Regions from separate parts of the Paraliobacillus sp. JSM ZJ581 genome, predicted to be linked through region 2. Evidence: riboswitches for the same ligand, from Rfam matches in the RefSeq annotation. Region 2 holds a riboswitch; each other region holds the start of a gene.

Region 1 (10,982 bases), on a different contig from region 2:
TGAAAAAACGATTTTAGAAAATGTCCAGTCTTCGTCAAAGCAAAGCGAGACATTGATTCGAACGGTGCTGGCAAGAATGCGTTTTTTAAACGATGATGTTTATAAGCAGGTAAATGTTTTAAGTGGTGGGGAAAGGGTAAAGGTCGCCCTCGCGAAACTATTTGTAAGTGATATTAATACATTGATTCTAGATGAACCGACCAATTTTCTAGACATAGAGGCTGTGGAGGAATTAGAATCGCTGCTCCAAGCATACGAAGGAAGTGTAATATTCGTTTCTCATGATCGACAATTTGTAGAGAATATTGCAACGCACATACTAGAAGTTCGTAATCAAACAATACATGTATTTGAAGGTAACTATCAAGCGTATAAACAGAGCCAACCACAGGAAGAACAAGGTGCAACCCATGATGATTATTTACTACTTGAAACGAAAATATCCGAAGTGCTCAGTCGTTTAAGTATGGAACCATCTGAAGAACTAGAAAAAGAATTTCAAAAGCTTATTAAACAAAAAAGGGAATTAGAAGAATAAAATATGTACATGTAATTGATGTGGAGTAGAGAACTCAATGTGTGAAAACATTGCTTTCGTAGTATAATTAACATAGAAAGATAATAAGTGTTTCGTATAATAAAGATTGTCCATGATAGCGCATGGAATAGTCGCAATAGACTAAACCCCGACAAGAGGAGGAGGTAGCTTAGGAAATAATCCCTCGCATACCGGCTAAAGTGCATGAGGGATTATTTTTTATCTGTCAAAATTATTTTAATTAAGAAAAGGTGATTGTGTTTGCAAGCATATACTAGTAAACAAGCGTTAATTGATGAAATTACTAAAAGAGCGGCATTATTTATTGATGAATTTCGTTCTATTAATAATCTTGATAAAGATATCCTAGTTGATGAAGTGAATCGTACACCTTCGCAAATGATCGCTTATCAATTAGGATGGATGAATTTAATATTGTCGTGGGAACAAGCTAATAAAGAAGGAAAACAAGTCGCTACACCAACGCAAGATTATAAATGGAATGATCTTGGCGGACTTTATCAGCACTTTTATAATGAATATGCAGATCAATCGATCGAAACGTTAATCGATATGTTTGAGCGTGATGTTAACCGTATCATTCAACTAGTAAACAGCTATGATGATAAAGCATTATTTGAACAGGGTGGCAGACAATGGGCAACGACAACACCTTCAAGTTGGCCAATTTGGAGGTGGATTCATATCAATACAGTAGCGCCATTCAAATCTTTCAGAACAAAAATAAGAAAATGGAAAAAGTCAGGGGGTTGTGATTTTATATTAAGCGTATCGTATAATAAAGGCCATTCACGATAGCATATGGAACGGTTGCAATAGACTAAATCCCGACAAAAGGGGTAGGCAGCTTAGGAAATAATCCCTCGCATACTGGATAAAGTGCATGAGGGATTATTTTTAATATAGGATAGCTTTTTATTCGCTGTTAGCTATTTCATAGCTTTTTTAATAAAATGATTTAAAGTTTAAATCTCCTTATTAACCCATTCAATTCTTCAGCAAGCTTTGCTAATTGATCGGAACTACCTGCTACCTCTTCCATGGAGCTACTTGTTTGCTGTGTTGAAGCTGAGGTCTCTTCAACTCCTGCAGCTGCCTCTTCAGAGATAGAAGCAATTTCCTCAACTGACCTATTCATCTCTCGACTGCTTGTAACCATATCGGCTAAATTATTAGATACAGAATTAATAATTTCTGCTGTCTTAGATATAGATGAATTAATTTCTTTAAAAGTTTTTCCTGTAGTAAGAATTTGATGGGTTCCTTTCTCCACTTCCTTATAACTATCTTCTAGAGAAGCTGCGACAAGACTAGATTCATTTTGAATATTTGTAACGAAGACGGTAATATCAGTCACTGAATCAGATACCTGTTCTGCGAGATTCCTTACTTCATCTGCTACAACAGCAAATCCTTTACCGTGTTCTCCGGCTCTGGCAGCTTCTATCGCTGCATTTAGTGCAAGTAAATTTGTCTGGTCTGCAATATCCTGAATAACAGAAATAAGCTTAGAAATTTCCTGAGACTGTTTATCTAATCCGCCTACTTTAGCAACTGCGCCTTGGACGATTTTGTCGATTTTGTCCATCTGCTCTGTAGAAGATGTCATTAACTCGCTTCCTTTAACTGTCATTCCCATTACTTCATTTGAATGTTGCTGTACTCGCTCACCATTGCTACTTACATCCTGTACTTTATCTGAGAATGTGCTCATAAGTGAAGACAAGTCACTAGCACTATTTGCCTGTGTTTCTGATCCAGTTGCCAACTCTTGCATCGTAATAGCTACTTGCTCAGAACCAACTTTAACCTCATTCGCTGCTTGTGTTAATTCTTCACTTTGATTCGAAACAGTTTCAGCTACTACATTTATTTGATTCAATAATTCTCTAGTGTTTATTGTCATTTCATTCGTGGCTTCTACTAGATGACCAATTTCATCTCTAGTATTGATTTGTAATAACTCTTCGGTTAAATCTCCGTTAGCGATCAGTTTCATCCGGGTCATCACTTTTTTGATTGGATCTGTAATCAATCTTGCTGTAATGACTGCTGCACCAATGCTTAAAACGGTAATTAAAACGGTTACAACGATTCCTATTATTGAGGTTTTTTCTCCACTTGAAGTGATTTCCTCCCCATGTCTATTAATTTCCTCTGCAGCGTTTCCGGCAAGTTTCTCATATCCTGCCATGAGTTCACTCACATCTGATGTTAATTTACTCAAATTCTTTGTGGCAAGTTCATGATCACCACGGTCATAAGCATCAAATACATCATCATTGACTGCTGTTCTCCATGCAACGGTTTGATCAATTAAATCATCAAAATCCTTGTTAACCCCAACACTTCTAGCTATATTTTCAAATTCAATTCCAACCTCTGTATGGTCTGCAAAACGATCCTTTAATTCACTATTGCCTAGTAGAACATAACCTCGGGCTGCTGCGACTCGTTTGGCAAGTGTTGCTTCCATTCCTTGATTAGCAATCAATGTCTGTAAATCCTTTTCGATAATGTCTTCAACTTGATTATTGATCTGTTTCAATGTTATAAAGTTATACACACCCAAAATAATTACCAATAAAATCACAAGAGAAAATGCAAATAAAATCTTATGTTTAATACTTTTGAGATTAATAATTTTTTTCATGAAATTCACCTTTATCCTTAATATTAATCACTTAGCTACTCCTCAAATTGCATTACAATTTCTTGTATCTTTGCTGTTGTTTGTATACGAGGACTTATAATTTATCACTAAAGCATTTTTATTAAGTGAAGTCTACAATAAATCTCATGCCGAAGATTGAATATTTATTTATACATGAACCTCCTTTATACGTTGTGATGCCTTTTCTGATCTCGGCATTTTTAAAAGTAAATTGCCAAAAACACAAGAAAAAATGGTTATTATTTTAAAAATAACCATTTTTTTAATATATATATATGGACAATATTAACGATTCATCGAGACGTAAGATAAGCATATATACATTAAACAAGAGGAATTCCAGTGTCTAAACTCTATATCGGCAAAAAGATCTATTTTTAAAGTACTAAATTTTAAAAAGACAGTAGCTATGACTTTTTATATAAAAAATAAAACAAAGGAAGTATGAATTTGTTGTTATTTTTCTGATCGATAATTACTTAGACATTTTTTGCATACTAGCAAGCCATTCAAGATCGGGCATTATCACAAATACCAAAAAAATAATTACATATGTAATGGTACGATTAAAACATTACCGTTTTGTTGCTGTATTTGTTTAGCTAAAAATAAAATATAACAGGATTGATATGATCTATCTTTGTGATTAAAATAGTAATTTAGACTTATTTTTCATTTTTTTGCGGGTATTATCAAAAATATAAAGAAAATGTATTTAAATAAAAAGGAAATATAACATAATGAATAAAAGGCTTTTAAAAGTAACTATTATTTTTGTATTAATTTTGTCAATGTTAACACCATTATCAAATGCAGTAAGTGAGGAAATTAAAAAAGGAGAGAGCAATGCCAGTGACTTTTTTGAAATGGCTAAGGATGGTGAAACTATTGTAGAGAATAGTGCAGATGTTAAAGGTAATAATGGAGAATTACTTAGAGTTATAAAATCAAAGACAGAAAAAAAGTAATTAAAAATGTAAAGCAGGAAAAAGTAATTATAAAACTTAAAATTACCAAGAAAATAGTTGATGCAAATGGTGAGCATGTTGATACATTTTTTGTAGAAAATGAAAAGATTCAATTTAATAAAAATGATGATCTCTTAATTAATGGTCAAGTTGTTCCTAGATCAGAATTAGACTCATTGTTAATACCTCCTTCTTCTGATATTTCAACATATTCTGGTGGGAAATCATTTAGCAAAGAAGCTTATTATCAGTTAGGTAGTATTTAAAAAATCATAAGCTAGAGGATGTTAAATATTGGATTTAACATTATCAATTATACCTGGTTTAATCATTGTTGTATTATTACAACAGTTAATTGAAAATGCTACGTTAAGGAAAAGTCAACGGTTTGGATATTAGGGTTTAATTTTCTTAAATATTGTACTTATAGTGATTCAGTTACGTTAATAGATAATTATATTAAGATCAATAATTGAATCAAATGAAACACTTCCCTCAAAGCTTACTCCAAGTGTATGAGGAAAGTGTTTGTTACTTGATTATTCATTTTGTTCTTGATAATCTTCTTTTAATGCTTTAACGAGTGACACAATCATCATTAGTAATATGAAAGTGAAAGGAAAAGCCGAAACAATAGATGCTGTTTGTAAAGCTCCTAGTCCACCGGAAGTAAGTAATACAGCGGCAGTTGCTGATTGAATGATGCCCCAGATCATTTTTATTTTATTTGGTGGGTTTAAGCTACCGTTTGTTGTTTGCATACCTAACACAAATGTTGCAGAATCAGCAGAAGTTATGAAGAATGTAGAAATTAACAAAATAGCCACAACGGTTAATACAGAACCATAAGGAAATCCTTCAAATAAACCAAATAAAGTTTTCTCTTTTGCTAGCTCAGTCAATCCTGTGTTAATCCCATTCAATTCTTGAAACAGACTAGAACCACCAAAAACAACAAACCATAAAGCACAAAAGATTGTTGGGATAAATAAGACACCAAAAATAAATTCCCGAATGGTTCTTCCTTTAGACACACGAGCAATGAAGGTACCTACGAATGGAGACCAAGCAATAAACCATGCCCAATAGAAGACAGTCCAGTCCTGAATCCAATCATTAGCGTTTTCATCAAATGGCGCTGTATGAAAACTAAGTGATGGTAACGCGCTTATGTAGTCCCCGATTGTTGAAACTAATGTATTAAATATAAAAATAGTTGGTCCTAGTATAATGGTTAGTACAAGAAGCAATATTGCTAATATTATATTTGTATTACTTAAGTATTTGATTCCTTTGCTTAAGCCTGTCCAAGCTGAGAGCATAAACAAAATAGTTACAATGACAATGATAATAAGTTGTGTACTAAAGTTATTTTTAATATCTGTTACATAAGATAGCCCCCCACTAATTTGAGAAGCTCCTAAACCGAGTGAAGTAGCAACACCGAAAATGGTAGCGAATACCGCTGTAATATCAATTAAATTGCCAATCCAACCATTGGTTCGGTCTCCTATTAGTGGTTGAAAAGTAGAGCTGATAAGCCCAGGAGCGCCTCTTCTGAATTTAAAGTAGGCGACAGATAATGCAATGACTGTGTAAATACTCCACGTCTGTAATCCCCAATGAAAAACGGATGATCTTAAAGCGAATTTAGCTGCTTCAATACTTTCCGGTTCTGCATTAGGAGGTGCGGCAAAATGAGCAAGCGGTTCTGCGGCTCCCCAAAATATAATTCCAATCCCCATACCTGCACTGAATAACATAGCAAACCAAGTAATTTTATTGTACTCTGGTTTATCTCCGTCTTGGCCTAAACGCATCTTTCCATAACGGCTAAACATAAGATAAATCGAAAATAGTAAGAAGATTGCAACAGAAAGTATGTAGACCCAGCCGAATTGCGAGGTAAGGAAAGACTGAATGTTTGAAGTAATAGATTCTAAATTTTCTGGTGCAACTACGCCCCATAAGACAAAAACACCTGATATAATTAATGATATCCAAAATACTTTTCCAATTTGAGTCATAAAAAGACCTCTCTTTAACATATTGTTTGATTCGTAGTTGCTTGTATTTAATAGAAAAAACTGTTAATAATGGTTATAAAGAAAAAGATCCTCCTTTTCAACTTAGTGTAACCAAAAAAATACAAAGCAATCCATTCAAAAATATATAGAACGACCTTTCTATTATAAACATAAGATAATTGTGTAATCAACTATTTTAAATGGAAAAAAGGTGAGATGCGTGTGAGAAAAGTATAGCTCCTTTCACTAAAAGTTTGACTATGAAAATAGCAAACTGTATTCTAAAATACAGAATTGCTCGATTTATTAAAGGAGAAGATGGTTAGATGAGCCGATCGGAAAAAAGGGATATGTTACTTAAAGTAGCGGAACAATTATTCTATGAGCATGGGTTTCGTGGCGTAGGACTAAAACAAATTATTAGAGAAGCAAATGTGGCAACGATGACTCTCTATAATCATTTCTCTTCCAAGGATAAGTTGGTAGAAGAAGTACTTAGACAGCGTGAAAATCGGTATTGGTCTTATTTAGATTCACATGTAGCAATAGATACAGATTCTCCTTTCGTTCTTGCTGTTAAAGCGCATGGTCGTTGGTTAAAGAAGGAATCTTATAAAGGAGATATGTTTTTAAGAGCAATAGAAGATTATGCTGGAACGGATAATGAAATTGAAAATATTGCAAGAGGTCACAAAGTTAAATTATTAAACTATTTTCAAAAAATAGCTCAAGCAAGAGGCAAACAAAATGAGCAAGATTTGGCGAATCAATTCACATTATTACTTGAAGGAACTACTTCCATGACAACATTGGTTGGTGCGGAGAAAGCAACGGAGTATGCTATCGCGATTGCTAAAGCGCTTGTCCAGCATACATTGTAATGGTTATAGAGCGTGATGCAAAGCCTACTTCAATATTGATAAGTCTATTAGAGTAGGGATATTTGCTTAATAGAAAGACGAAGAAAGCGATAAATTACCTGTGTTAAAAGGGAAAAAAATTTGTTAAAATTAACCTGTATCAAACCTAATATATGATTAGAAGAAAACAAACGAATTTAAAAATTGATAAAGGCAAACCTACTGAAAAGTTGGGGCGCAAAGCTACAGGGGCTAAAGACTTTGTCTATGCTAGCCAGTTACCGTTAAGCAAGTGCACTTTCCTTGTTAGCGGAAGTGTGCTTTTTTCGTGAGAGGAGGTTCGTCATGAACAGGAAATCGGTGTTTACCTTAATGGCTTTATTTTCAATACTTTTATTAGTTGGATGTAAAGCAGATAAGCCATCACAGAATGTTGAGGCGGAATCAACTAAAGGGTCTATTCTTTATGAGAATAAAAATTATGATCTCTCTATTAAAGAAAATGCTGATTGGAAATTTAAATCTGATGCAGATACAAATAATTTAAATGTCATACTTAGTCATGGTAAGTCACAAGCTATTATCTCTTCAGTCTCAAGTGATCGAACGTTTGCAGATATAAAACAAGAATTGAAAGCTAGCACAGAAAATATTGAAATTATTTCTGAAGAGAATAATACATTATCTTATCAATCAACGTTTGAAGATGCTGTTCGAACAGATGTATATTTTAAAGAACATAATAAATCGGTTAATCTTATTATTATTTTTATGTCACCTGTATCAGCATATGAACAAACAAAACCTAATATTGAAAGCTTGTTAAATCATATTAAATAATAAGAGAAGGGAAGAGTTAGAGATGAAAAAACAATTATTTAGTGTTATTTTAGGTGCGGGATTGTTAGTGGCTGGAGGGCAAGTATTGGCTGATGAAGCAGAAGAAGTAATCAGCACTAAAGCAGAGTTATATGATACGACTCGTTTGATGGAAGAAGTGGAGTATGAGTTAACAGTAGATAAAATAGATAAGGCGATTCTCCAAGATCAATATGCAACAGAGAGGCTAAAGGAAGCAAAAGCTGCAATAGAAGATGGAGATATTGAAAGCATTGACCAATTAATAAAAGAATCTCAAGCAAATACAAATCAAGCAGATGCTGATTTAACTGAGGCAAAATCAACTGATGATGACAATGATCCAGAAGAGGTAGAAGAAATAGAAAATACTCTTGCTGATCGATTAGAAGAGCGTATTGAAGAATTAACAGCTCTGTTAGAAAGAGAGGATTTACCAGAGCAAGCGAAAATTAATATATCCTATGTGATTGAAAAATTAGATAACTTGAAAGAGAGAGCTGAACAAAGAGAAGAATTACAAGCGATGTTAGCTTCTGGAGAAATAACAAAAGAAGAATATAAAAGTGAAATGAAAAAGCTAGCGGAGAAATATAAGGAAGAGGCAAAAAAAGATAAAGAGGAAGCGTTAGAACGAGAAGAAGAACGTAAAGAAGAAGTGGAAGAGCGTGAGGAAGAACGTCAAGAGGAAGCGTTAGAACGAGAAGAAGAAGGTAAAGAAGAAGCGGCAGAACGAGAAAAAGAACGTCAGGAGAAAGCTAAAGAACGTGAGGAAGAGCACAGAGAAGAAGCTAGAGAGCGCAAAGAAGAAGGGCGAGAAAAAGCAGAAGAACGGGAAGAAGAGCACAAAGATGATGAAGATAATGATAATGAAGAAGCAGATGAAGATTAATTGAAAATGAATGGGATGAGGTGATTCCTCTCCCAATTTTTTTGTGGAAAAAATAGTCATTATGCGGTAAAGTAAATAATATAAAAAATAATCATTTTTGGAGGAGAAAAAATGAAGAAAAAGCCATTAATTATAATAGGTTCTGTATTTGCAATTGTCGTGATTGTTGCTGCAGTTTTATTAGGTATAAATACAACTTCTGTTGATCAAGTAAATACAACACCAATTGATGATCAAAAAATGGTATATTTAGGTGAAGAAGATGCTGCTAATGAAATCTTTTTAGCGTTTGATTATTCTTGTCCGGCGTGTAAGAATTGGATGAGTGAAGTTTTACCTGAATTGGAACAGAAATATATCGAAACAGGTGAAGCGAAGTTTAGAATGCAATCTATGGTCTATTTAAACGATGCATCTTTACGACTTTCTAAATTTGATCAAAACCTCATTCATTATAATAAGGAAGAATATTATGAAATTGCTAGAAGAATAATAAGCGACTCGCAAAGTCAAGATGGAGCTTGGGGAACAGAACAATATATTAAAGATATTATTTCAGAATACGGTCTTGATCAGGAAACTATGCTTCAAGACAATGAAGTGGATCCTATTAATGTAACTCGAAAATACACACGAGGTTTAGAGGTTGAATCAGTCCCAAGTGTCTTTGTTAATGGAATAAAAGTGGATGAACCGTTTAGTATTAAAAAAATTGAATCATTAATTAACGAATAAAACAATGTTAGAACCAAGCTCTTGTCAACAGGACTTGGTTCTTTTTTCTAAGTGTAAGAACAGATACCACATTTGCAACCCTTGTAAGACTAGCTGATAAAAAAAGTGAATCGGACAATAGAAATCTAAGTTGTCTATCATGAATATAGGCATGGTTATAGATTAAATTTGATATAAAAGTATTTCTTATATACTGTAGTGCACCATGTTGAGATAGTACTGTTTGGCTTTTACTTAGATAATATACGCGCATGACCCACCTGTTTTGTTTATGATGGTTGCTTGCTTTATACTTTAGTCTGTCTTTGTCCAAGCTCTTGATCGATAAGCAAAATTGCCGAAGTATTATTTTCTGCTAGTTTTAAGCGATTTACAATTGTTAATGCTTGTGCTTCTTCGTCAATTTGCTCACGGAGAAAGTCTTGAATAATTACGGTTGTTTGTGGGTCGATTTGTTTCACGTAATCATAAGCTTGACGATAAGCGTCTGTAACATATTGTTCGTGCGCGAGTACTTTTTCAAATGTTTCTAAAGGCGTCCCATAATTACTTGATTGTGCTGGAATCTCGCCCAGTTTAACTACCCCATCTTTACCGGATAAATAATCAATTAACACTAACATATGTGTACGCTCTTCGTCAGATTGTATCTTTAACCACTTGGCCATGCCTGTGTAGTTTTTTTGCTCCATATACGCCGACATAGCTAAATATAATGTGGTAGAGATTTGTTCGATTTGAATTAATTGATTTATTAACTGCTGTACTTCATTTTTTACCATTCGATACACTCCCGTTTGTTGTATTCCTATTAGCTTATGCGTTAGTATAATGGGATGTTCATCTCTATAGCCTAAGAAAAGATGAAAAACTATTTTTTTATTTGTTTGTTTTTGTATGCTATTAGACTTGTTTTAAGTGATGCATAGACACCGACACTAGCGTTTCCATAAAAGAATCCCATAAAAACACCTGCCCAAATATTGTGTTTATGCGCAAAAAATATAGCAATTAGTAAACCTATGATATTTGCTACTGTTGGAACCAAAACGGGCTTAATGTGTATCCAAATTTTAATGATTTGGGTAAGTATGACTACAGTTGGTACAGCAAGTATTGCATCCCAGAAATTTGTGTGAATAATCGGAAATTCTTCCATGTTAGAGCACTCCTTGTTTCTGTGTAAGTTCACCTTATTGTTAGCTAGAATCATTTTATTATTATCAAACGTTTTATCATTTCTTCTACGTGGTAAATACATACCAACACTTATAAGGGAGTGTAAAACAATGAATGAAAGAAAAGATTTAAGCAATAAAGTAAAAAGTGCAGTTAGTAAGGTAAAGGGAGAAGTAAAAGATCAAATAGGAAATGCAACAAATAACCCTAAGCTCCAAGCAGAAGGAAAG
Region 2 (10,982 bases):
AAAAAGTTTTACCTTTTTGGAAGGAACATCTGAAAATAAACGCAGATGTACTTCCAAATAGTACAGAAGATATTTTAAGTTTTTTAAAATTTGTTAATAGTGCAATTGAGGAACGTGGGAAATTGATTCTAGAATAGTTTTAGTTAAAAAAACTAGTATTTTTATAAATAGCATCTCAAATTCAAATAAATGAAATTAAGATGCTATTTATTTTTAGTCAGTGTTTTGATAGGTAAGCGTCAAATGATATAGCTACCATTCGTTTTTAATACTGTTATTTACTTTCATTATCCAACAAGTCACCATTCACTATGATTTAGAGCTAAATGCCGTTATGTTCACAACAGCATTCATTCCATTTTCACTGTTTTGCTCATACTCAAGCTGGTTAATCTCTAAAATTCGCTCTGCATGCGTTAATTCGTCTAAAAATGTGTACATATCATCATAATTATCCGAGCTAAATGCAATCGAATAGTTTGGTGAGTTTAAAGCAGGGTAAGATTCTGGTAAATCACTAGCTTCACTAGCCACTATTTTTGAGATTGCAATATCGGATGCTGATTCTATATCTTCTAATTCCACTAATAATTGGTCAATCAATATAGTTTTTGGCAATTGTCTTTCTAATTGTTCATTACGAACCGTTGCTTCACTGATTGCTTGTTGATTATCTTTTACTTCATTGATTAACTTTTCTTGTGACGCTATCTCCTCTTCTAACTGCTTCACTTCTGTTTGGGCAGGGTAAACGTATTTATAAAAACCAAAGATTCCCCCAAGGATAAGCATAAGCACAATAAAAATTAAGGCCACTGAATATCTTCTATTCCATTCTATAATCACATTAATCAGCCTCCTTTAATAAAGAATCCTTGTTAATGGAGAACGTAAACACAGCTAAGTATTCATCCTCTATTTGTTCCAACTCGACTAGATCAGCTTGTTCGACAAATGCAAAACCACGCATTGCTTGAGCAAATTTTGACGTATCGTCAATTGATTCCGCCTTTACACTTACCCTTAGACCATCTGTTATTGTAAACATATAATGCTCGATAGAGGATTGATCTGGTAGTATGGAATGGGCTTGCTGTACTACATAAGCACTTGGAAAAATAACGCCTTGTAATTGCTCGATATGCCTTTCTAACACATTTACTTTTTGAATCACTTCGCTTTCCTGACTTATTTCGTTAAGGTGTATACTATTCTTGGTTCTTACCTTCATTAGCGATTCTTGTTTACTATCTAAATAATTTTGATATAGAAAAAAACCAATACCTATCAGTAACGCACTTATAATAGAAATCCCGATTAAGACATACGGAGATGCATTCGTTTTTTTCTTTTCAACTAAATTAATTTCTATCATATGATTGATCTCCTTAACGTTTAATATGGAATAAAAAGAATTATTTTCTTAACGTTAGGCCATACAGTTCCGTATACTCTAATGGAAGCTCTTGATTATTTAATGGTGTCTGAACACTTAAATTAAATCTTTCCTCTAATAAACTTTTTATTTTCAAATGGTACTTAGAATCACCAGCTAACGCCATACGATCAATTTGCGCACTGTTATTCGTAATCGAATATTGATAAAAATCCATGAAACGCTCAATGGTGACAAATTGTTCTTCTACTATACTTTGAAAAGGTTCTTGATCGATTGAATTTGACGCATTATCTTCTTCTTGGTGATAATTGTTAGACACACTAGCTCCTTCAAGATAAATATGTCGATTAAAGATAGGGCGATCATTATGAAACACTGTCAAAACGATATCGGCTTTTCTCCACTGAATCAATAACAGATGCGCCTCTTTGTTGATTAAATCATGTGTAGCAAAAACCCGATAGACAGATAAGAAAGAAAAATCTGCGATCGTCAACTTGCAATTGGCTTGATGAAACACATCTATGTATGATTCTAAGCGATCCTTTGGATATGCAAAAAGTAAAATATGGCTTAAATCTTCCTCTTGTTTAATTATTTCATAATCAATGACAGGATTTTTAAATGGTAAACGAATTGAGTTATCTAATTCCATTTCGATATATTGTTTTATTTCTTCACCACTTAATTGCTTCGGAACAGCTTCATCACGTAACGTAACAAAAGCGTCAGGTACGCAAAAGGCTACTTCTTTGTTCCTCCAATTTTTTTCTTTGACTAAAGCTTTTAAAACACCTATGAATCGAGGCTTATCAATGATTTTTCCATCTTCTATTAAACCAGGCTCGAGTTTAATCTCGCCATGATCACTTGTTTGATTATTTTGATATAGATAACGAACAACATGATCTGTTAACATCAAGTTAATTCGATCCTTTTTGAGAAGTCCCATTTTCATCCGTCCTTAAAAAAATGATGTCATATACCAGTTCAACATATCTTGTCCGAAAAAGTAAGTAATACAAGCAGCTACACAAATAAACGGCCCAAACGGTATCGGTGATTTGCGATCTACTTTTTTTCTTATAAGTAATATCACACTAACAACAGTACCTATTAATGTAGCAATGAAAAACGTCAATAACACACCTTGATATCCAACAATTAAACCTAGTAAAGCAAATAACTTCATGTCTCCTGCACCCATTCCTCCTTTACTACTAATAATAATAAGAAAAATCATAATAAATCCTATCAGCGAGCCAACAATCGGAGACCACCATGGATCAAGCGGTGACAGGATTCGCATAAATAGGATGAATGGGGAAAAAAACAGCAAAATTTTATTGGGGATTAGCATATATTTTATATCAGAAACGATGATAATCGCACATATTGAAACTAACAATAGTGCCATAAGTAATTCTATTTTGAAACCTATTAAATAGTAGCTAAGCGCGAATAGTGAAGCTGTAAATAGTTCAATGACAGGATATATTAACGAAATGCTTGTTTTACAGCCTCTACATTTCCCACCTTGACGTATAAATGAAATGATCGGTAATAATTCATACCAAGATAAGTTTTTACCACATCGAGGACAATACGATCGTTCTGACTCTAAAAATTTTTTTGTTGGGATTCGTAAACCCACAACGTTAAAGAACGAACCAAACACACTTCCGAATATAAATAATATAATTGTAATAATAAGCTCCATCCTATTCTCCTAGATATGTATAGAGACCCCTTACATAAGGGATCTCTGAAAATATTAGCTGATTTAACCTCATTTTAATTCATACGTATTACTAGCCTCAACGAAACTAATTGTTCCAGTTGGTAGTTCACCATCGTCCTCTAAATATCCGCCAGTAACTAAATCAGCCACTGACATCCCATCAGTAAAATTGCCCTCAGCATCTGCTAACCTTGCTGCATCTAGAACTAATTCTATTTCTGCTTCACTTGCATTAGTCTCCGCTGATTCAATCACATTACCAATAGCAGGTACAGCAATTGCAACGATAATTGCTAGAATAACGATTACTGCTAATAGCTCAACTAATGTAAAACCTTTCTCACTACGTAATACCTTCTTCAACTTGTTTACCATTTCCTTACCTCCCCTAATTTGTATAAAAAAAAGACTCACATCATCTAGTACATTCATGGTGTCAGTCGGTTGCACTACTAGCTCCAATCTATCCAAGTGCCCAAATAAAGATAGATCTTCTTCACTCCTATATTATTTCATAACAATTACTATTATACTATAAACATGGTAAATGTCTATAACTTTAATACTATATTTTATACTTTTTTTAGATATTTTCAAACAAACTAAACATCGGGATAACAATCGACAAAACAATTGCTCCTACGACAAAAGCTAGGAAAATAATCATCACTGGCTCTATTAATGACTTTAGTTTATCTGAGCTTTCATCTAATTCTTGTTCATAGAATTCTGATACTTTTTTTAGCATGGCATCTACTGAACCTGTACGCTCTCCCACAGTAATCATTTGAGTAATTAATTTAGGAAATATCCAATGGTTCTTCATCGGCTCTGTTATTGATTCACCACTCTCTAATGAATCCTTCGATTGTTGAAGAACTTGCTTCATTACTTTATTCTCAATCACATTTTCCGTAATAGACACAGCTTGAAGAATTGGAACAGAACTATTTAATAATGAGCTCAGTGTTTGTGTCATTCTAGCTAATAGTGCTTTTTGAATAAAAACTCCAAATATCGGCATTTTTAATTTCATTACATCAAAATAGTATGACATTGTTGGATTTTTATTTAATAGCCGAACAATAATGACACTAAGTAAAGTGATGAGCAATAAGACCCACCAGTATGATTGGACAATCTCACTAATCTGTAAAACAACTTGCGTATAAGTTGGAATCTCTTGGTCAAATGACAGAAACATATTCGTGAATATCGGTACAATAACAGCTAATAAGAATATAGTAATAACAATCGCCACTATTCCCACAACGATTGGATAAGTTAAAGCGGTAATAATTTTCTGTCGTAATTGATATTGTTTTTCATAGTAATTTGCCATTCGATTTAATATTTCATCTAAGTTACCACTCACCTCGCCAGCTCGTACCATACTAATAAATAATTCTGGGAATAACCGCGGAAATTCTGCTAGGGCATTAGACAAGCTATTTCCTTCTTCAAGTGAATATTGTACTTGGTTTAATGATTTTTTTAACGGTTTACTATTTGTTTGCTCTTGTAGGATGACTGTTGCTTCAACTAATGTAATCCCCGCATCAATTAACGTAGCAAACTGTCGTAAAAAAATGACAAAATCTTTGTTTTTAATCGGTTTTCCTATATAAATATCTTTGTAAAGAATTGGATTCAACTCTTTTAGTTCAAACAAGATAAGACCATTCGCTTGTAAATGTCTCATTGCTTCTTTTTTTGTTTCACTATTCACCTTGCCTTTAATTAATTTGCCCTTTAAATCTTTTGCTTTATAAGAAAAATATTTCATCCATTTCACCTTCTTTCATCACAAGCAAGGAATCAATCGTTTAAATTTTCACATATGCCGCAGCATGCTTTTCACTTATCATGCCTTGTTGCAACAACCGTTTGATATCCATTGACATCGTATGCATGCCAAATTCTTTTGACGTTTGCATTGTGTTCGGTATTTGATGCATTTTCTCTGAACGAATCAAATTTTTTACCGCAGGTGTATTAATTAATATTTCAGTTGCTGCTATTCTTCCAGACCCTTTTAACAACGGAAACAATCGTTGTGAGATAATTGCTTCAAGCACATTTGCTAGTTGAATTCTGATTTGTCCTTTTTGATGCGCTGGAAACACATCAATAATTCGATCCATGGTAGATGCTGCATTTGTTGTATGTAAAGTACCTAAAACTAAGTGCCCTGTTTCTGCAGCTGTTATAGCGGTTGATATTGTCTCTAAATCTCTCATTTCACCTACTAAAATGACATCGGGATCTTGCCTTAAACACGCACGTAAACCTTTTTGGAAATTGATCGTATCAAAGCCAATTTCGCGTTGATCGATGAGACAATGATTATGCTGATGTAAATATTCAATTGGATCTTCTAAAGTGATAATATGCCGATTCATACGCTGATTCATATAATCGATCATCGAAGCCAATGATGTACTTTTTCCACTGCCTGTTGGCCCAGTTACTAATACTAAGCCTTGGGATAATTGCGCAATTTCTTTCATCACATCCGGAAGGTTTAACGAATCAATTGACGGAATTACTGTCGGTATTGTACGTATCGCTAACGAAAGGCAATTCCTTTGAAAATAAATATTCATTCGAAAACGTGAAACTTGCTTCACGCCATGTGACAAATCAAGCTCTCGTTCTTTCATTAGCTTATCCCATAATGTTTCTGTTAGAATTTCTTTTGTCATTCTCTCCGTATCTTCTGGCTTTAGTTTATTTTCACCGAAAGGTTGCAGTCTTCCATCAATTCGAAATATTGGTTGTGAACCAACTGTTAAATGGATATCTGAAGCATTCTTTCGATACGCTGATACTAACAAATCTTCTAAGCTGTAATGCACATGAATCACCTACTCTTCCGTTGCTACTCGTAATACTTCATCTATTGTTGTCAATCCATTTTTCACTTTTAATAATCCATCATCTAATAAAAATCGCATCTGATTATCTTTTAAATAGGCTTTTATTTCAGACATATTCGATTGATTCATCATTAAATTTTTTACTTTTTCATCAATGACTAACAATTCATGAATTGCTAATCGTCCTCGATATCCTGTATGTCTACAACTATCACAGCCTCCCCCTTCATACACTTCATTTATTTCAATAAAACGATTTTCAAGTACCCGTTTTTCCATTTCAGATATCGGTCGTGTTTTTTTACAATCAGGACATACCTTTTTCACCAAGCGCTGAGCCATAACAGCAGATAGTGCAGATACGACAAGATAAGGCTCAACACCCATATCAAAAAGACGCGGAATAGCAGCAATTGCACTATTAGTATGCAAGGTGCTAAAAACTAAGTGTCCAGTAAGCGCCGATCGAATAGCAATTTCAGCTGTTTCTCTATCTCGAATTTCCCCAACCATGATAATATTCGGGTCTTGCCTCAAAATAGATCGAAGTCCTTTAGCAAATGTCAAGCCAACAGTACTATTCACTTGAACTTGATTAATGCCTTCAAGCTGATATTCGACTGGATCTTCAATCGTAATAATGTTGACATCTTCCTGATTAAGTTCATTAATCGAGCCATATAACGTCGTTGTTTTACCAGAACCAGTTGGCCCTGTTAGCAAAATTAACCCAGATGGCTGTTTGATCGCTTCCCTATATTGAGTTAACGTTCCTTCTGAGAAGTCAAGCTCTGTTAACGTCTTAAAAATATTAGATAAATCTAATATTCGAATAACAATTTTTTCACCAAAAACAGTTGGAAGTGTGGAAATTCGTAGATCAACTGGTTTTGTATCAATCATTAAACGAATCCGCCCATCTTGTGGTAACCTCGTCTCAGTAATGTTTAATTCTGATAAAATTTTCACACGTGCAATTAGTGCATTTTGCAGTCTTCTTGGGACTGTTTTTTCAGAACGTAACATGCCGTCTACTCTATATCGAATGACCACTTTTGTTTCAGTCGGATCAATATGAATATCACTTGCTTTCATCGTTACGCCGGTTTGTAGTATTTGATCTAGTACTCTAACAGCTGGCGCGTCCTCAGCATCCATTTCTTCATCTGAATAGACATTACCCATATCATAATATTTATTGATGGCTTGGAGAATATCGTCTCTTGTTGCAATGACTGGCTTTACGATAAAACCAGTAGAAAGCTCCAAATAGTCAATTGCGTAATAGTCTAGTGGATCATTCATCGCAACCGTCAACACATTCTCGCGTTGTTCAATCGGTAATAAAATATATTGTCTCGCGAACTCTTTTTGAACTAATTCCATCATCGCGTCATCAATTGAAAATCGATATAATGAAACACTGTTTATTTTTAGATGAATCTCTAATACTTCTAACAGTTGGCGTTCAGTGATATATCCCTGTTCAACTAATGCATCGCCTAACTTCTGCTTTGGCTTCTTTTGTTCTAGCACCTGAATGATTTCTTGCTCTGTAATTAATCCGTGCTCTTTTAAAACATCACCGAGTTTTCGTTTCGTTCGGGTAACCATATGACACCTCATTCTATGTTAAATTTCTACATCAATCTATCTCTACCGATGGTTCTTTCGTAATTAAATCATCATCAGATGGTGAATCAGCTGATCCAAAAGGAAATTCACCTGACATATCTTTATATGTAACACCAGTTCCACCACTACCAGTTAGTGAATTACCAATTAATGTTCCGGTTATCATTGCTCCGGCTCCCACTTTAATATTAGCGTTAGGGGCTAGTAATAATAGATTGGAAAAAGAACCTCCATCAAAGGTTACATTGTTACCTCCAGTAACAATAAATCCTTTAAAACCACCACCACCTTTTAATGTTACATTAGCAGTTTTAGCAAATAATGAACCTATAATTTTTGTACTACTTGATAAATTCACACTATTATTTCCTGCCAAATAGACATTTACTTGGTTAACTGCACCTCCACCATTGATTTCACCGTAGCCCATCGAAAAAATATTTTTAACATAAAAATCAATTGTCCCTGTACCAATAATCTCTATATGTCCACCAGGAACATTTAGATTATCAACGACAATATCAACATTTTGGTTGTTCGTATTAATCTTCAACGTGCTATCGCCCGTTATTGAAATGCTGTTAAAGGAAATATTTTCCAATAAATTCAATGTATGATTTTGAGTTATATTTAGATTTCCATTGACATCAACTTTTTCAAACTTCTCACTTGTCGCTAGAGTATAAGAAGGGAAAATTGGAAACGAATCCACAATTCGCTGATATTCTATCCAAGGTAATATATTCGTATTTGGTTTTACTATCGGTGGTGTTCCTCCTGCATCATTCAAAGCATGATTAACCGCTGATTCTGGCACATATGCCGCTCCATCAGTTATTGATGTCCCACCGCTCATATTTATCGTATTTGAATCAGAAGACTCAACATAAACATTTCCGTTTAAAGTTGATGAACCCGATAAATGAATATTATTTTTAACGATCGCTACTGCTCTGTCTGGGATATTCAGTACATTTCCTGATGTCCAATTAATCTGAAATGGACGTGTAACCGTACGTGTTCTTTCGCCGATTACACCTTCTGAAATGATTTGATAGTTTCTAGGATTTGAAGTATTTAGCTCTTGGATGGAAATGTTCGCTGAGGGGTTGTCCTTAAATATGCTAGAAAAGTTAGTCAGTACTTTGTTATCTAATTCGTCTAACTTATTATTAAACGTCGTATAAAATTCTGCTTGATTACTAGTACTATCGTACACATCATTTACAATTGATTCTATCGATGCATACGTTTGATTCGCTCCTCCTTCTGCTATATAAAAAGTTGACTGGTAGGCACGATCAACACTGGACAAATTTACATTGGCAAATGATGCAGTAGCTAATGCTATACCTAATAAAGATAATACAGTCAACGTCATTAATACAGTAGCTAATATGGAACCATTCTCTTCTTTTAATCGTAGTTTACTAAAAAACAACACCGATCCTCACCTACTCCCTAAGGTATATTATTGTTGATAAGCGCTGTTGTTCATTTCCTGCATCTGCTGTACTGGCAATCGCAATGTCAAGCTCTAGATCGTTTTTTTTTATTTCAAATAATCCAATTTCATCACTAATTGAAGTTCCATTTTTCAATACATGTGGGGCACTGAATTCATAGCTATCTGAACCAATGTTTAACACATCATCCGTGACACTTACTTGACTAGGATTGTGTGAACGTACTTCTTTCGTTATCGTTGCCATGACATAACGAACCTGATCCTGATGTTCAATCATTTCTGTTTGGTTCTTGTATTGCTTTTGACCAAACATCATAGCAGAACCTACTAGCATAATAATGATTGACATTAAAGATAGAACCGCTAATAACTCTACTAACGTGATACCTTTTTGCTCCTTCCACATGGAAAACACCTACTATTCTTCCCAAAGGATTTTTGTTTCCATTTGACCTTTCAATTTACCTGATAGGTCGTATACATGAACAAGTACATTTTTTAACTTATCACTAATTACTTGATCTTCTCCGTCTTCCGCTACTGCAATACTAATTTTCACTTTATTCGAGTCTACTGTTTTAGTGAACTTATGCTGACCAGACGAATCATCATATGTATCTGTTTCGGTCTTTAATTGATTCACTCCATCTAAAAAAGACATCGTTTGACTAATATGATAAGTATTCTCTATTTCTGACTGCGCAATATAAGTCGCATCACTTATCTCGTCCGATACGTCTACTGTTTTCCTAGATTGAATGAAAAAAGTTAAGAATGTAACAATAATAATGGATAACAGTAAGATAGATGCAAGGACTTCTACTAGAGTCATAGCCTTCTCTTCACGTAAAACAGATTGATTGATTCGAAAACGATATAGTTTTCTCAACTTTAATTCATCCTTTTTTACCAGTACTTACATTTAATATAGTACATTAGAACCTATTTGTACATACTAAAGTATAAAAATATGAACTTTTTTAACTATATCATATTACCGGTGTTTTCTCATTTATTTCCTTGTATTTTTTTTCTTGATTTTCCGACAAAATTTAATGAACCTGTAATACATGTCATCATCGATTGATTTTTCAAATGATCTAGTACCTCTCGATAATCTTCCATCACCTGTTTATTCTCGTTTGTCGAAACATGAAATAAATCAATTGCTTTTGCAGCACGTGGATGATCAAAGCTAGTAAATATAATTTGATCAAATACCGGATCGACTAGCTGAATCATTTCTTCAATCGGTTTATCCTTGAACATCGCCATGATTAATTGTTTCTTTTCACTTGGATAATATGCTCTAATTGATTGAATAAATTGTGCAATACCCTCTGCATTATGCGCGCTATCTACAATAACTAATGGCTGATCTAACACCTGTTCAAACCGTCCACTTATGCTAGTATCTGCAATCCCTGTCAAAATAGATTGCTTCGTAAGACTTAGATTACTTTCATTTAATTGTAATAATGCTTGCACGGCTAACGTTGCATTATGTATCTGATAGACACCTCTTGTTCCTAAAGAGACAGGAAAGCGGTGATTCGCATTTATGAAATGAAATGGGTTTTTGTTATTTTCTAATTGATAGGAAAATTCAACACCGAGTTGAAAAAGTGGTGCTCTTTTTTCCTGTGCAATCGTTTTGATTACTGAGACTGCTTGCTTTGGCAATTCACCTATAATGACTGGGGTTTGCGCTTTTATAATACCTGCTTTATGTGATGCAATCGCTTCATAGGAATTACCTAAAAAATGCTGGTGGTCTTTTCCTATCGTTGTAATAATACTAAGAATTGGCTTTACAACATTAGTAGCATCATCCTTTCCACCCATTCCCGCTTCAATTAA
Region 3 (10,982 bases), on a different contig from region 2:
TTCAAAATAACATCTCCTATTTTTCTAACGATAAAACAATACATCATTGATATATAACGCCAAATGACTCATTCATTTTATCACATTGTAAAGTTAATCGTTCTTTAAAGTGTTAAAAAATCGGATAACATCATTAATTATTAAAATCGCCCTTAAACAAGAGGGCTTAACCCACAGTAAGCAAAAGGATTCATATGAGTATACAATTACTAAGGCAAATCAGTAAGCAACATCTTATTTACTATCTTTTTTTATAAAAAATTTTATTACTTATCTACACTGTAACTTCATGCAAATATATTTTTTTGTCGAATCCTCCACGAAAGTCTCTTTTATTCTGCCTGATTGTATCTACTTCTTTCATTGAAAACCCTTCTTGTTTTGCTATAGCATGCAATAATTCTAACACATCTGCAAGTTCTTCAAGCTTGTCAGAGGAAGTGTTTGCATGAATTACTTCTTCTATCTCTTCACGCAATTTATCTTGCAACGCTGCTTTATAAGATGTATCCGTCAATATACTGTATCTCGGTTGTTGACCTGTTTCTTTAATAATGGTTGGAATATAATCTCTCACTAGTTTGTTATAAATTGTCATCCTAGTATCCTCCTATTTGATTATCCAAACTACATTATACTAAAAATTAATATGTTATTGCCTTAAATGAGTTTCCATGCTATCCTTTCATTGTCATTTGTGAACGAATGAACAATATAATGAAGGAGAAAAAAGAGTGAAAGCATTGATTGTATTTGCCCACCCGAGAGAAGGAAGTTTTTCTCACGCATTATTGGAACGTATAACAAAAGCGTTAGAAGCGAAACAGTATGAAGTGAACGTGAGAGATTTGTATAAAATGAACTTCAACCCCTTACTTGATGGACGTGATATGATTCATATTGAGAACGGTACATTTGTAAGAGAAAACGAAACTTTTCCAGAAGACGTACTAAAAGAAATGCAATATATGCTTGAAAGTGATCTATATATCTATATCTTTCCTAGCTGGTGGAACGGCATGCCTGCTATCATGAAAGGATATATTGATCGCGTATTTCAACATGGCTTTGCTTATAGTTTTGAAGATGATGAAGCAAAGAAGCGCTTTAAAGGAAAACGTGCATTATTCTTCACCCCAACAGGACAACCGCAACAAATTGATGGAAAAGAAAATCCTTTACTAGCCCCAATTCGCACACTAACCTCCGGGTGGTTGTTTAACGGGAACAGCGTTGAAGTCATTGACCATATTTTTTATGGAAAAGTTCCTTATTTAACAAGAGTTGAACTCGAGTTATACTTGCAAGATGCTGAGGAACGAATAAAAGCAGTTTAGACTAGCATATAGGTAAAAAGATAGCAAAAATGTGACTATTAAAAAAGAATATTTTATGACATCTTTCAAGAAAGAATTGACTGTGTAGTAATTGGTTCTATAATCAATTGAGATAGGGAGGAATACACATGACATTTACAACTGTACTATACCATGAAATCAGAAAAGAAAAAGAGTTTAATCCAGACAATTCCTCACACATTGATGTGAAACAAGCATATGATGATATATTGCCATCCGCTTTGTTTGTTACGCTTGAGCAATTTGAAGAGCAAATGACTTATTTAAAGGATAACAACTTTCATACACTAACATTAAATGAAGTCAAAGATTTTTACATAAAGCAAACACCTATTCCTAAAAAGTCAATACTACTTACATTTGACGACTGTTTTCAATCAGTAAAAGAATATGCTTATCCAGTATTAAAAAAACATGGATTTCATGCTGTTTCTTTTGTCGTAACAGGGTGGCTTCATGAAAACACAAAAACATTTAACCAAAAAAAATCAGTTTGTCTTTCCAAACAAGATCTAGAAGACATGGAAGATGTATTTGAATACGCCAACCACACAGATGCATTTCACCAAAGAAAAAATGAGTCTGTCAGTCTTATAATGGAAGCTACAGACGAAGCTTTTGAAAAAGACTTAGCTTTATGTAACGAATATGTTCCGGTGAAAGACGTATTCGCCTATCCATTCGGACTATTCACAGATAGAAATGTATCCTTATTAAAACAAAATGGATTTCATTTGGCATTCACTTGTGAAAATGGTAAAAACAACGAACATACAAATCCATTATTATTGAAAAGAAATGTGATACCGTACTTTTTAACGATAGAACAATTTAAAGACATCGTAGACTAAGAAGGAGAAATACAATTGAAACTAAAAATATTAAACTACCTATTCCTTGCATGCAGTATTTTTCTACTAGCAGCTTGTTCAAACAATGACACAGCTATTGATCAAACGACAGAGAATGAGAAAGAAAATGGTACTACACCAAGTGGTGAAACGTTTACCATTGGTACATTACCAGCAGAAGCAGCACTCCCCATTATTTTGGCGGAAGAAAATGGCTACTTTGAAGAGTCAGGTGTGAATGTATCGATTAAAACATTTACTTCACCAAATGATCGAAATGTTGCGCTACAAGCAAATGAATTAGATGCTGCTATCGGTGATGTTATGACAGCAGCCGCTTTTGTTGATAGAGGAATCAAACTTAAAATAACATCAGACATTAATGAAGATTTTAAGATTTTATCTTCACCTAGTTCTGGCATTACAGATGTAAAAGGGTTAAATGGGAAAGATGTCTCTCTCGTTCCTAATTTTATTCTTGAATACATAATGGATGAAATTGCTGAGGCAAATGAGTTTAACTACAACATTGTTGAAATCCCTTCTTTTTCAGGTCGAGCAGAGGCTCTTCTATCTAATCAAATTGACGGTGTTGTATTTACTGAACCTCAAGCTGGGATGTTAGTGCAACAAGGCGCACATTTATTAGCAAGCTCAAACGAAGCTAATATAAAAGGCGGGACTATTTTCTTTACAGAAGAAATGATACAAAACTATCCAGAAGATATAAAAGCTTTTTACACTGCTTATAACAAAGCAATTGATTATATGAATGAAACCGACGCAAATAACTATGCTGATATTTTATCTACTTATCAATTCCCAGCGGCAATGAGTGACTATATTAATAATAAAGCAACGTCTTATACACATGGAGCTATTATTGATCAAGATCAATTTGATCGAATCATTACATGGACGAAGGAAACAGAACAAATCAAGCAAGCCTATCATTATGATGAGCTAACTGATTTTTCATTTGTTAAGTAAAGTTAATTGTTATTAAAAAACCTTTTTGATAAAAAGTATCAAAAAGGTTTTTCATTCTAAGGAATTACCTTGGCTTCCAATCGATCAATTAACTTAAACATTACAATATCTAAAAAGCTTAAAACAAGGATTCCACTAAATATCTCATTACAATCCATTTTTGTCGATGTACCCAACATATAGTAACCGCCCGCCATATGTTGTTGCTTAATTTACCACAAAAAATAAAATTACAAGTGGAGTATCGTATGCTATTCATTTAACAAACAATTGAGCAAAGCAAGAACTACCCTTTATATCACCATTTTTTATAATAGCTAGATAATGTTTCATTGAATACTCTCACAAGTGGGTTTAGTTATATTTTGTTTGACAAAGACAAAGCAACAAAACTTTTAGGCAACACTACTAATTTTTATTTGTTCCAATCATTTAAAAAGTATTTTAATACACGCCAAGAAAAAAAGGCAATAGCTAACAAAAGTAGGCCAAAAATAATTCCAACTGGCAAACCAAGATATTGAGGAACAGATAAATCAGGAAAAATCTCCATTCTAATCTCTGCACCGAATGTATACAATAACCCTCCGACAATAACAATGACGGTACATAGAAATAACCCAATCGATAAAACACCAAGTACAGGTATTGCGAAAATACTAATTAATCGCTTGAACAAAGATGTACCTGTATAAATAACAGCCACCTCCATAATCTTAAACTTTATTACTTTTATTGACAACCGCACTTGGATGAACATCTAAAGCTTCTTTATAGAATACTTCATCCACTTTGCAATTACTTCCGATTTTCACTACTTCACCAAATACTTGACTAGCTTGCGTATGTTCAAGATCTACATTTTTTCCATGAATGGACCCTATAACCATCTTTTTTCTAATAAGAGATTTAACATTCAATAGAGTTAATTTTGCTAGTTTAATCGTTACCTCGTCTGTTACTTTGATTTCACTCACTTCTGATGGAGCAGAAACTTCTATTGACGCCCGTTCGCAAATAAGCCCCCCTTTTAGTTTTAAATGACCCATTGATTGAAAAGTTTTACACGAGATAGAATCGGTGGTTTCTAAGCTACCAGAAGACTCAATATTATTTGCTTCAATCAAGTTGAAAGAGCCCTGACCGATATTTACTAATTGATTACATGTTAATTTGCCATTAACAGAACAGGAACCCTTATTGACAAATCGGTCTGCCTGCACTGCCCTTTTCACCTTACATCGACCCAATATATGAAAGCTTTCTGCCTGAACATCTTGATGGAAGGTCGCAACACCATTTATAGATATTTCAGTTAACTCTTGTGCTTCCTTAAAATGCTTATTCCCAATTACTTTAAGTTTTTCACTGTTAAACATCATCCACCTCCTAGTTTTTATTCCTGAAAACATTCCCATTCAGAAGTTTTAACAAAATGATCACAACACTGTCACTTCCCACTCATGAACCTTTGATTCGTTAGAAAGATGACAAAGCAGAATAGTTAAGTGTCCTAAGTTTATTTTTAACTAACCAACATACTATATAGTATACACATTATTAAAGGTATGTCAAATTGCATGTATTATTAAGCTACTTTTAAAATAGCTATTTCACATCGTGTGTTACTCTCTTCAACAAATTCCCCAAAGGTTGATATACTATAATTTTAAAAGTACTTGATGATAAGTTATAGTTTCCATACTCATATATGTAATATGGGCAACACCACTAAGAAACAGGAATAACTACTAGGTATTTACATCCTATTGAGTCTAGTATATATTGTGTTATACTTGTCAAAAGGAGGATAGAGTAAAATGATTAGAAAACGATTAACCAATGAGGAACGGAAACAAGAAACACGAAAAATGCTCCTAGATTCAGCTACCATAACCTTTTCCAAACTAGGATTTCACGGGGCTTCTGTTGATAAAATTGCCGAATTTGCTGGATTTACAAAGGGGGCTGTCTATACACACTTTAAATCAAAAGAAGAACTATTCCTTGCTTTATTAGAGCAACAAATGCATGCACGTCTCAATACCATTCAACACATAATTAATGAGGAAAAATCCATTGACCATTTCATCAAAAAAATGCGGCATTTTTTTGATTTAGATAAACAAAATAACCAAGCTTGGAGTATACTAAACATGGAATTTCTCTTGTATGCAATGAGAAATGAATCTGTAAGAAAAAAGTGGACAGATATGATCTTAGAATCTGTAGAGCATGTCTCAACAGTAATTAATAATATGAATCCAAAGGATGGGAAACAATCTGATCTATCCGCAGAAGAATTAGCTTGGACCATTTTATCGTTAGAAAATGGAATGGCCATTTTTCACTTTATTTCTGGAGACAATGTTCCAATTAACTTATATGGAAAAGCATTACAAAACATTCTACAAACAGAAAAGGACTTCAATTCTTAATAGCATAGATGTGATTAGGTGTTCATCCATTAACTTTCTTTCAAATAATTTACATACAGAGGGGGGCTGATGAGAGATAATAATTGATATAAACGCTCCTCTCCTATCATATATTTTCTAGAAAAAAGAAAGCTCAGGTAACAAAAGAGACATTTATCGTGAGACTGTTATAGGAAAATAGCGATTACATACATATCATAAAGTTTAAACGGTGCGCTCTGCTCAGCGTGAATCCTTGTAAAATCGCAATAAACCTAAAAAGCTTATCCATATTAATTCACCATATTTATAATGCTAGTATAGTTTCACAGAGCCATATTAGTTAAGCCTAGATATCACGCAATGTTAAACGTTATAAGGAGTGACCTTAGCTTCCAATAGATCGATTAACTTAAACATTGCAATACCTAAAAAGCTTAAAGCAAGAATACCACTAAACATCTCAGTGTAATCCATTTTTGTCCATGCACTTAAAATATGGTAACCAACCCCATATGTTGTTGCGTAATTTTCCGCAAAAAATAAAGTTGCAAGTGAAATACCGACACTAACACGTAATCCGGAGAATATGTGTGGTAAAACTGCTGGAATAATTAAATAGCGATATGTATGTAATTTGAAAGAGGCGAAACTATCCATGACAGTAAAATATGAAGATGGAATTTGCCTTACTCCATCCCTCACTGACAAAATAATCTGAAATACTATAATAAAAATAATTAAGATGATTTTCGATTTATTCCCTAAACCATATAAAAGCATTAATACAGGTAAAAATGCTACCTTAGGAATAGGATAAATATAATAAAGAAAAGGGGAAAAAAATTGATTAAATAGTCGATTGACTCCGGCTAATATACCGATTGGCACTCCTATTATTAGAGCAATGCCAATAGCTACGACCACTCTAGTCATGCTAGCCAATACATGTAACAGTATTGATCCTTTTATTGTATATAGATAAATCAATGTTTCCATTGGTGCTGGGATTGTATGTGTATCAATTAGAAAGTAAACCATTTGCCAAGCTAAAAGCGTGGTTAAAAATCCAATAAAAAATTGATTACTACCTATCCACCGCAAATACTTCATCTGTCTCCATCTCCATGTTTATAAGTTTCCTTACATCAATACATGCTTGATAAAAGGCTAAGGTTTCTCTACTGTTTTCTTTTCCAAATAGAGGATTGGGAATCCGAGTTATTTTTCCGTCCTCTCGCATAATTAGGATAACTTCTCCTAAATAAACTGCTTCTTCAATATCATGTGTCACAAACAGCATCGTTGTTTGTTGTTTGTGATGTTGCGCTAGAATAAGTGCTTGAATCGATTCTTTTGTCATCGCATCAATTGCGGATGTCGGTTCATCCATTAAAAGAAAATCTGGTTCTGTGATAAGCGTTCTTGCTAAAGCTACTCGTTGTTTTTGGCCACCACTTAATTCATGTGGGTATTTTTTCGCACAATGCTCTATTTTTAACTCTTTTAACCATTTAAAAACACGTACCTTTAAATCTTCTTTTTGTATACCTGTCTGGATTTGCAGCGGCATTTTGATCGATTCAAAAGTCGTTTGCCATGGAAATAAACCTAGATCTTGAAATAAAAATCCGGTTTTCACTCTCGGCTTCATTAATCTTTCGTCATTAATATAAATCGTTCCACTTTCTGGTGAAACAAGACCAGCAAGTAATCGTAACAAGGTAGATTTTCCAATACCAGATTGACCGATCAGCGCATAAGAAACACCTTTTTGAAGCACCAAATTCAGCTGATTAATGACTACTTGTTCCCCAAAGTTGTAAGAAACATCTACCATTCGAATACATGCCTCATTATTTTTCATAACGCAATCGCCCTTCCTAAATAATACTATCATACCACAATAGCAACTTTCTTCCCTTTAATTAATACAGCATCTTTTCCATCTAAAAACAATGTTTGTTGTTTAGTAATTTATGGTAGACGATTCATCAACGGACATTAGCAACTGAACTATGGAACAAGAGGCTAAATGCTGAACCCTTGCTTTTTTCATCTATCAATAGAACATCTTTTCTTTTATCCATATGTTATTAAATTCATCTAACCATACCATATTAAATGATCACTTTAGAAACAAACAGGTGAAAAAACTTGATTTTTTCACAAAATAATCATACTATTTAATTAAGACAAATTACTCTTTTAATTTAAGTTTCAGTGTTTTTTATCTATATGGTACTAGAATCAATTTGTTATATGTGGGCGCCTTACAAATTGGGAGTGAGTGGCGCAACCGACCATTCCTATTGGTCGTTTTTTTATGTAAAAAGCGCTTTATTAAACTTTAATAGAATGGAATTAAGCAATATCGCTATTAATAGTCCTTCATTTACTAGGAGAGTTACCATGAAAAATTTTAAGTTTCATATCGCTATCGTTTTTTTTATACTACTAATCGGTATCACTATTTTCATTATAAAAAAGCCTACAGATGAATCAACACGCACCCACCTAGAAACACCATTAGAAAAATTCATATGGGAAGATATGCTCAATGCAAACAAACTATTAAAAACACACTATCAAACGAGTGATACAGATTATTCTTTATCAGAATCACTTGGTCTTTGGTTGGAATACGCCGTAAAAAGTGATAATAGAGCTCTGTTTGATTTAGGGTATCAGCAACTCACTGAATATTTCTTATCCAAACAAGGATCGATTCATTGGCGTGTCTTACTCAATGGTGAAGTAACAGAAAGCGTAAATGCATATGTAGATGACCTTAGAATTATCCAGGCGTTATTGGATGCTACAAATCAGTGGGATGAACGAACCTATCGAAAAACAGCAAAGCATATCTCACAAACATTGATCGAGAAAGGAACCTACAATCAATATTTTGTAGATTTTTATGATTGGAAATATGATGCGAAAAGCAGTGCACTGTCTACAGCATATTTGGACCTAAAAACGTTAGAAAGACTCAATCACTTAGAATGGATGGATCACGAACTTTATCAAAAAATGTATCGTATAGCAAAACAAACGGCAGTAAAAAGTAATCCATTATTTCCAACACGCTATTTAATTGATAAAAACGAGTTTGTTTATGATGACAAAGTAAATATGATTGAACAAACATACACTGCCTATCATTTAGGCAAAATTAATATGGATACGAATGATTTCCTTTCATTCTTAGAGCAAGAATTCGATACGCATCACAAGCTATTTGGACAATATGATTCAACCACTTTAAAACCTGCAGTGACCTATGAGTCACCAGCTTTATATGGTATTGCGATTCAATATGCACTAGTTGAAAAAAACGATTCTTTTGCTCTAAAACTTTATGACAGACTTCAATCATTTCGCGTAAAGCAAAGCCCATTCAAAGGAGCATATATGGATCAAACAACTAACAACACACACATCTTTGACAACCTTGTTCCTCTAATTGCAGAAAGGAGCTTAAGGGAGCATGAACTTATCAGATAACCATCATTTTTCAATGAGTATGGCACTACTTATTTTTTTGAATTTCGCTATTTCTATTTATTACTTTTATTACACTGCTCAAACAGGGCTAGATACAATGTTGTTCTTTATGACGATTGCTTTAATCTTCATTGGAGTATCAAAAGGGCTATTACTTAGTTTAGGTATTAGTCTTCTTGTCATTTTTTTCTTTGGAAGCTATATGATTTTAGCACAGACAATGAGCACTGACACCTTTTTTAACATACAAGGAATCGCTTCGTTTTCTGTTTCTAAAATGATTATTTGGCAAATGATACTACTTGTTACTTCTTTTGTTTCTGGTCATTTTCATAAAAAAAGAAAAATAATAACTACTAAATATCATTATTGGAAAGAACAATACTATCAACTAGTTACAATAGACCCTGCAACAAATTTTGACAATGAAAAACGCTTTTATATGCAATTAAATGAATCGTTTAAAAGAGCAAGTCGTTATGAACAATCTTTCTCATTATTATTAATTCAATTGAAAAATTGGGAAACATTTAAAAAGTTGTATGGAGAGAAAGAAACAAATCATGTCCTTCAGAGTTTTGCAAACCAAGTTACACAAGCAACAAGAGCAAGTGACAGTCGCTTTCGTATTTTTGATGATACTTTTGCACTGTTATTACCAGAAACAGATGTTGCAGGAGTGGAGACTGTCATGAAAAAAATCATAGGTAATATGAAAGACTATACATTATCCAAAAAAAATCGCATGGTAACAATTGAATTTGCATTCGGATATTGTGTGTATCACGAACAATTAGATGACTACATGAGGATGTTTAATAATGCGTTTGACGAACTTAATAACTATGTTGCTTAGCTGTCTACTAGGGACTGTTTTTCTATCCGCTAAACTGGTATATGCAAACCCGGATTCAGAGCTTAATTCATTAATTATTTATAGTAGTACGAACAATGAATTAAATGAACAAGTGTACCTATTAGATCAGCTAGTTAGCCATTACTCTAAATCTACCGTAACATCAGAAAGTAACGTTACTAACTTGTCCAACTATGATTATGTTTTTTATATAGGATTGGATCATAAAAAGCTAGATGGCTCTTTTATTAAATCCATGGAAGGCTATGATGGCTCGATTATATTTATAGGGGAGAATATAAATCAGTTTCAACAACGCTTTCCTATTAAAGATACAAATCAATCTGTCAATATAAAGGAAATTTCAATGGGGAGCAATCACTCCACATTTGAATCGTTAAAAGAAATGAAATTAGTTACCGAGCAATCGACTATGGAAGTAATTATCGAGGGCTTTCGAGGTAATTATAACTACCCGATTCTTATAAGCAATAAAAAAGACTATTATTTAGCTTCAACACAATTGGATGATCAAATAGCATATTATTTTGCAAAAGCGTTAGACACTATATTCAACACAAATCGCACAAGCTATCAATCTTCCTTTATTAAGATTGAGGATATTAACCCTACAACAGATGTAGAAGCACTAACCAAGATGACAACCTATTTAACATCTAATGATATCCCGCTTATCTTATCCGTATCTCCTGTTTATGAAAGCAACAATGAAGAAGCTCATTTATCTGATTCTAATGAACTAGTTCAAAAACTATTATCACTACAATCACTAGGAGGTGCTATTGTTTATTCCTATCCTTCCTTTTCAGACAGTGAGAATGAAGAGGAAAAACGCGCATTGATTGAAGCCGAAATATTAGAGCTGGCTAGTTATGACATTTATCCTGTTGCTGTATCTTTTGCAACAACATCAACATCTATCAGTCTAGAAGATATGATTATTGCAGATGATTATTTCTCTATATTATTTGCAAATGGTCGC

The links. Region 2 has a riboswitch for cyclic di-GMP ahead of ACH6CY_RS12755 (prepilin-type N-terminal cleavage/methylation domain-containing protein). Riboswitches for the same ligand answer to the same signal wherever they lie in the genome.
Region 1: linked by a shared signal. The riboswitch ahead of ACH6CY_RS13300 (hypothetical protein) and the one ahead of ACH6CY_RS12755 (prepilin-type N-terminal cleavage/methylation domain-containing protein) in region 2 are both predicted to bind cyclic di-GMP.
Region 3: linked by a shared signal. The riboswitch ahead of ACH6CY_RS02655 (hypothetical protein) and the one ahead of ACH6CY_RS12755 (prepilin-type N-terminal cleavage/methylation domain-containing protein) in region 2 are both predicted to bind cyclic di-GMP.

Annotation. Positions count from the first base shown of each region.
Region 1 is NZ_JBISEP010000028.1:30,035-41,016, forward strand. It holds gene ACH6CY_RS13270 (Vga family ABC-F type ribosomal protection protein) at 1-538, shown strand, start outside; gene ACH6CY_RS13275 (ClbS/DfsB family four-helix bundle protein) at 800-1,357, shown strand; gene ACH6CY_RS13280 (methyl-accepting chemotaxis protein) at 1,518-3,212, opposite strand; gene ACH6CY_RS13285 (hypothetical protein) at 3,974-4,201, shown strand; gene ACH6CY_RS13290 (glycine betaine uptake BCCT transporter) at 4,741-6,228, opposite strand; gene ACH6CY_RS13295 (TetR/AcrR family transcriptional regulator) at 6,555-7,109, shown strand; cyclic di-GMP riboswitch class I at 7,291-7,374, shown strand; gene ACH6CY_RS13300 (hypothetical protein) at 7,434-7,928, shown strand; gene ACH6CY_RS13305 (DUF5667 domain-containing protein) at 7,951-8,838, shown strand; gene ACH6CY_RS13310 (DsbA family protein) at 8,950-9,573, shown strand; gene ACH6CY_RS13315 (ferritin) at 9,861-10,355, opposite strand; gene ACH6CY_RS13320 (hypothetical protein) at 10,445-10,732, opposite strand; gene ACH6CY_RS13325 (CsbD family protein) at 10,863-10,982, shown strand, end outside.
Region 2 is NZ_JBISEP010000026.1:734-11,715, forward strand. It holds gene ACH6CY_RS12730 (hypothetical protein) at 1-137, shown strand, start outside; gene pilO (type 4a pilus biogenesis protein PilO) at 310-846, opposite strand; gene ACH6CY_RS12740 (hypothetical protein) at 848-1,375, opposite strand; gene pilM (type IV pilus biogenesis protein PilM) at 1,416-2,351, opposite strand; gene ACH6CY_RS12750 (prepilin peptidase) at 2,364-3,119, opposite strand; gene ACH6CY_RS12755 (prepilin-type N-terminal cleavage/methylation domain-containing protein) at 3,189-3,515, opposite strand; cyclic di-GMP riboswitch class II at 3,570-3,652, opposite strand; gene ACH6CY_RS12760 (type II secretion system F family protein) at 3,724-4,926, opposite strand; gene ACH6CY_RS12765 (type IV pilus twitching motility protein PilT) at 4,967-5,998, opposite strand; gene ACH6CY_RS12770 (GspE/PulE family protein) at 6,008-7,633, opposite strand; gene ACH6CY_RS12775 (pilus assembly PilX N-terminal domain-containing protein) at 7,665-9,095, opposite strand; gene ACH6CY_RS12780 (PilW family protein) at 9,109-9,528, opposite strand; gene ACH6CY_RS12785 (type IV pilus modification PilV family protein) at 9,541-10,011, opposite strand; gene ACH6CY_RS12790 (bifunctional folylpolyglutamate synthase/dihydrofolate synthase) at 10,131-10,982, opposite strand, start outside.
Region 3 is NZ_JBISEP010000002.1:184,920-195,901, forward strand. It holds gene ACH6CY_RS02605 (YibE/F family protein) at 1-5, opposite strand, end outside; gene ACH6CY_RS02610 (nucleoside triphosphate pyrophosphohydrolase) at 275-598, opposite strand; gene ACH6CY_RS02615 (NAD(P)H-dependent oxidoreductase) at 735-1,337, shown strand; gene ACH6CY_RS02620 (polysaccharide deacetylase family protein) at 1,466-2,209, shown strand; gene ACH6CY_RS02625 (ABC transporter substrate-binding protein) at 2,225-3,199, shown strand; gene ACH6CY_RS02630 (hypothetical protein) at 3,615-3,905, opposite strand; gene ACH6CY_RS02635 (hypothetical protein) at 3,916-4,578, opposite strand; gene ACH6CY_RS02640 (TetR/AcrR family transcriptional regulator) at 5,020-5,637, shown strand; gene ACH6CY_RS02645 (ABC transporter permease) at 5,983-6,729, opposite strand; gene ACH6CY_RS02650 (ABC transporter ATP-binding protein) at 6,704-7,483, opposite strand; cyclic di-GMP riboswitch class II at 7,848-7,930, shown strand; gene ACH6CY_RS02655 (hypothetical protein) at 8,029-9,123, shown strand; gene ACH6CY_RS02660 (GGDEF domain-containing protein) at 9,107-9,979, shown strand; gene ACH6CY_RS02665 (DUF2334 domain-containing protein) at 9,945-10,982, shown strand, end outside.